Regions from separate parts of the Herbaspirillum sp. WGmk3 genome, predicted to be linked through region 1. Evidence: predicted binding sites of a transcription regulator. Region 1 holds the regulator's gene; the other holds the start of a gene.
The links. Region 1 encodes sigma-54, which starts transcription at its own class of promoters, with help from an activator protein. Its sites were predicted from a motif close to TGGCANGNAANCTGCTTT; they were not measured.
Positions count from the first base shown of each region.

Region 2: a site for sigma-54 is predicted at 1,345-1,362, ahead of prpB (methylisocitrate lyase). Genes of this name have one in related genera too.

Region 1 is NZ_JAKYWT010000008.1:18,678-20,879, reverse strand. It holds gene lptB (LPS export ABC transporter ATP-binding protein) at 1-83, shown strand, start outside; gene MKD49_RS24230 (RNA polymerase factor sigma-54) at 215-1,705, shown strand; gene hpf (ribosome hibernation-promoting factor, HPF/YfiA family) at 1,858-2,202, shown strand, end outside.
Region 2 is NZ_JAKYWT010000001.1:345,894-348,095, forward strand. It holds gene prpC (2-methylcitrate synthase) at 1-278, opposite strand, end outside; gene prpB (methylisocitrate lyase) at 352-1,242, opposite strand; gene prpR (propionate catabolism operon regulatory protein PrpR) at 1,561-2,202, shown strand, end outside.

The DNA of each region.
Region 1 (2,202 bases):
TGCTGGCCAGCGGCAATCCGGAAGAGATCATCGCCAACGAGTCGGTGCGCCGCGTGTATCTGGGCGAGCATTTCCGCATGTAAGCGGTGCAGTCGGCTTGCCCGATACGCTTGAAGAAATACAGAGTGCACATCACGTAATACGCAACAAGCAATACGCAATACGCAACGACCGGCAGAGCAACCAGCGGGCCACGCCGCTTTCAGAAAGACAGATGAAACAGTCGCTCCAGTTACGTACCTCGCAGCACCTCGCATTGACGCCGCAACTGCAGCAGTCGATCAGACTGTTGCAACTGTCGACGCTGGAACTGCACCAGGAACTGGAACAGATCCTCTCCGACAATCCCCTGCTGGAACGCCTCGACGACGCGCTCGACAATTCGGTACGTCTGCTGGCCGATGGCGCGGTCTCCAATTCGCCCTCCAGCGGCGTTGCCGAAACCAGTCACGAAGGCAGCGGCGAAGCGGCCCCGGCCGCCAGCGATGGCGATTCCAGCTTCGACTACCAGGACAACACGCCGGAAGCCGGTGTCACGGGGGATGCCGACTGGAGCTTCGACGACGTCGCGCGCAGCGGCAAGTCGCCAGACGATGACGATGCCCGTCCGCAACTCGAAGCGCACGAACTGACCCTGCGCGAACACCTGCTGGAACAGATCCGCGTGACCGCACGCACCCTGCGTGATCGTGCGCTGCTGGAACTGCTCACCGATGCGCTGGACGAGAGCGGCTATCTGGAAGAGCCGCTGGAAGACATCCACGCACGCCTGCCCGAAGAGCTGGGCATCGACATGGAAGAGCTGTCGATTTCGCTCAAGCTGCTGCAGAGCCTGGACCCGGCGGGTGTCGGTGCGCGCAGTGCCGGCGAATGCCTGGCCCTGCAGATCCGCCGCCTGCCCAAGATCCCCTTTGTCACGCGCAAGCTGGCGCTGAGGATCGTGGAGGATTACCTGCCGCTGTTTGCCCAGCGCGATTTCAACAAGATCAAGAAGGCCCTGGATTGCGATGACGAAGACCTGCGCGAAGCGCAGGCCGTGATCCGCCAGTGCCGTCCGCATCCGGGTGCGGAATTCGCGCGTGATGCCTCGGACTATGTGGTGCCGGACGTGATTGTCAAGCAGACAAAGAACGGCTGGCAGGTCATGCTCAACCATGAGGTCATGCCCAAGCTGCGCGTCAATGCGATGTATGCCAGTGCATTGAAGCAAGCCAAGGGAGAAGGTTCGCTGTCGTCGCAGTTGCAGGAAGCCAAGTGGCTCATCAAGAACATGCGGCAACGTTTCGATACAATTTTGCGCGTCGCGCAGGCTATTGTGGAACGTCAAAGAAACTTCTTTTCACATGGGGCAGTGGCCATGCGCCCCCTTGTGCTGCGTGAAATTGCTGATACACTGGGTCTACACGAGAGCACCATCTCTCGCGTGACGACTCAGAAATACATGCTCACTCCGCATGGAATGTTTGAGTTGAAATACTTCTTCGGTAGCCATGTCGCGACTGAAACCGGAGGTGAAGCTTCCTCCACCGCGATACGGGCGCTGATCAAACAGTTGATAGGAGCCGAGAACCCGCAGACCCCATTATCCGATAGCAAGATTGCGGATATGCTGGCAGAACAAGGCATGGTGGTCGCGCGACGCACAGTCGCCAAATACCGCGAAGTGTTGAAGATTCCGCCGGTCAATCTCCGCAAGTCCCTCTGAGTTTTTCCTCAGTTTTTCTGCAGTACCGTTGCTGTGTTCAGGCAAGCATCCGACTGATGCCCGCGCCATCTGACACGAAGACCGTGCCCGTGGTACAGCTGCAGCAGGATCGATTGCACGAACCTCCAGTGACTTCACGATAGGAGTCTTGTATGAATCTGACCATCAGTGGACACCACCTCGAACTGACCCCCGCCATCCGGGAATACGTGCAAAGCAAGCTCTCGCGTATCAAGCGCCATTTCGACAACGTGATCGACGTCAGCGTGATCCTGAGCGTAGATAAACTCACAGAAAAGGAAAAGCGCCAAAAAGCGGAAATCAACGTCCACATCAAGGGGAAGGATCTACATGCGGAAAGCATCGCACACGACCTCTACGCTGCCATTGACACGCTGATCGACAAGCTCGATCGCCAGGTCATCAAGCACAAGGACAAGTTGCAGGAGCATCACTCCATGGCCAAGCGCCTGCCGGACGAAACGCCGGAGGATGCG
Region 2 (2,202 bases), on a different contig from region 1:
TCCAGCGCCGCCTTGACGTTGGCCGGCAGACCGCGCAGGGCCTTGAGCTTGGCCTTGTAAGCGCGCAGTTCAGCGGCGGTGGGCAGCTTGCCGTGCACCAGCAGGTGAGCGATTTCCTCGAACTCGCAGCTGTCGGCCACGTCCAGGATGTCGTAGCCGCGGTAGTGCAGGTCATTGCCGGTCTTGCCGACGGTACACAGGGCGGTGTTGCCGGCGGTCACGCCAGAGAGGGCAACGGATTTCTTGGGCTTGAAACCGGGGGCTTGCTGATCGCTCATCGTGTTCTCCTCGTAGTCTGTATTGGCTCGAAACTGATTATCGGAAGGGGGTATTCGGTCTTGCGGTAATGTTTTACTTGTTCTTCTGCTGGGCAAACAGCGCATCCAGACGCTGCTCGTAGCTGTGGTAATCGATGCGGTCATAGAGCTCCATGCGGGTCTGCATGGTATCGACCACGTTCTTCTGGGTGCCGTCGCGGCGAATCGCCTGGTAGACGTTTTCGGCGGCCTTGTTCATGGCGCGGAAGGCCGAGAGCGGATAGAGCACCAGGCCCACATCGGCGCCCTTCAATTCGTCGACGGTAAACAGCGGCGTCGAGCCGAATTCGGTGATGTTGGCCAGGATCGGCACCTTCACCGCATTGGCGAACTGCTTGTACATGGCGAGGTCGGTGATGGCTTCCGGGAAGATCATGTCGGCACCGGCTTCGACGCAGGCCACGGCGCGCTCGATGGCGGCGTCCAGCCCTTCGACCGCCAGCGCATCGGTGCGCGCCATGATGACGAAGTTCTCATCGGTACGGGCATCGACGGCGGCCTTGATGCGGTCCACCATTTCCTGTTTGGTGACGATCTCCTTGTTGGGACGATGGCCGCAGCGCTTGGCGCCGACCTGGTCTTCGATGTGCATGGCGGCCGCGCCGAACTTGATCATGGACTTCACGGTGCGCGCCACGTTGAAGGCCGAGGCACCGAAGCCGGTATCGACGTCCACCAGCAGCGGCAGGTCGCACACGTCAGTGATGCGGCGCACGTCGGTGAGCACGTCATCCAGGTTGGAGATGCCCAGGTCAGGCAGGCCCAGCGAACCCGCAGCCACGCCGCCGCCGGACAGGTAGATCGCGCGGAAGCCGGCACGCTTGGCCAACAGGGCGTGATTGGCGTTGATCGCGCCGATGACTTGCAAGGGGGATTCTTCCTGGACGGCCTGGCGGAACGCTGCGCCTGCGGAGTGGAGAGCCATGGTGGACACCTTCTCGATGAGGTTGAAATACGGAAAGTCTGGATTGCCTGACTGCGGCGGGCGGGGCTGCATCACACCCGTCCTGCGACATGTGCGTTCACCATTGCAACGGCCGTGCCATCGCAGTGCAGCATTGCATGGCGCAAGGCATGAAAAAACCTTCATATCGTCTGAAACCAGCGCCGGACAAGGCTGGCAGGCTTCCCTTCCGGTGCGCTCTCCGGGCGTACCCGCCTTCTGTCGGGTTGATGTTCCACAACCCTGGCCGTTTCATCAGTGTTACATTAACGTTTCATCGAAACGCCGCGAACGCCCACCATGAAACGCCCTGCCCCCGCTGACCGCCTGGCCGACAAGCCCGTGATCTGGACCGTGTCCGTGTCGCGCCTCTCCGAACTTTTCCGCGACATCACGCTGGAATTCGACGGCGTGGCCGATATCGAGCCCATACATCTGGGCTTCGACGAGGCCGTGCGCGCCATCCGCGAGCGCCTGGCCAGCGAGCGCTGCGATGTGGTGATCTCGGCCGGCTCCAACGGTGCCTATCTCAAAAGCCGCCTGCCAGTGCCGGTGGTGGTGGCGCGCGCCAGCGGCTTCGACGTGATGCAGGCACTGGCCCGTGCCCGCCAGATCAGCGCGCGCATCGGGCTGGTCACTTATCAGGAGGCGATGCCGGCCCTGACCGAATTCCAGCAGATGTTCGGACTCGACATTGCCCAGCGCACCTATGCCACCGAAGAAGACGCGCGCGCCGTAGTGCAGGAACTGAAAGCCGGCGGCGTGCAGGCGGTGGTCGGGGCCGGGCTCATCACCGACCTGGCCGAGGAAGCGGGGATGCAGGGGATCTTCCTCTACTCCTCGGCCACGGTGCGGCAGGCCTTTGAAGATGCGCTGGAACTGGCGCGGCTGACACAGCTGGAAAGCACGCGTGGCCCCAGCCTGCCGGTCGCTGACAGCCTG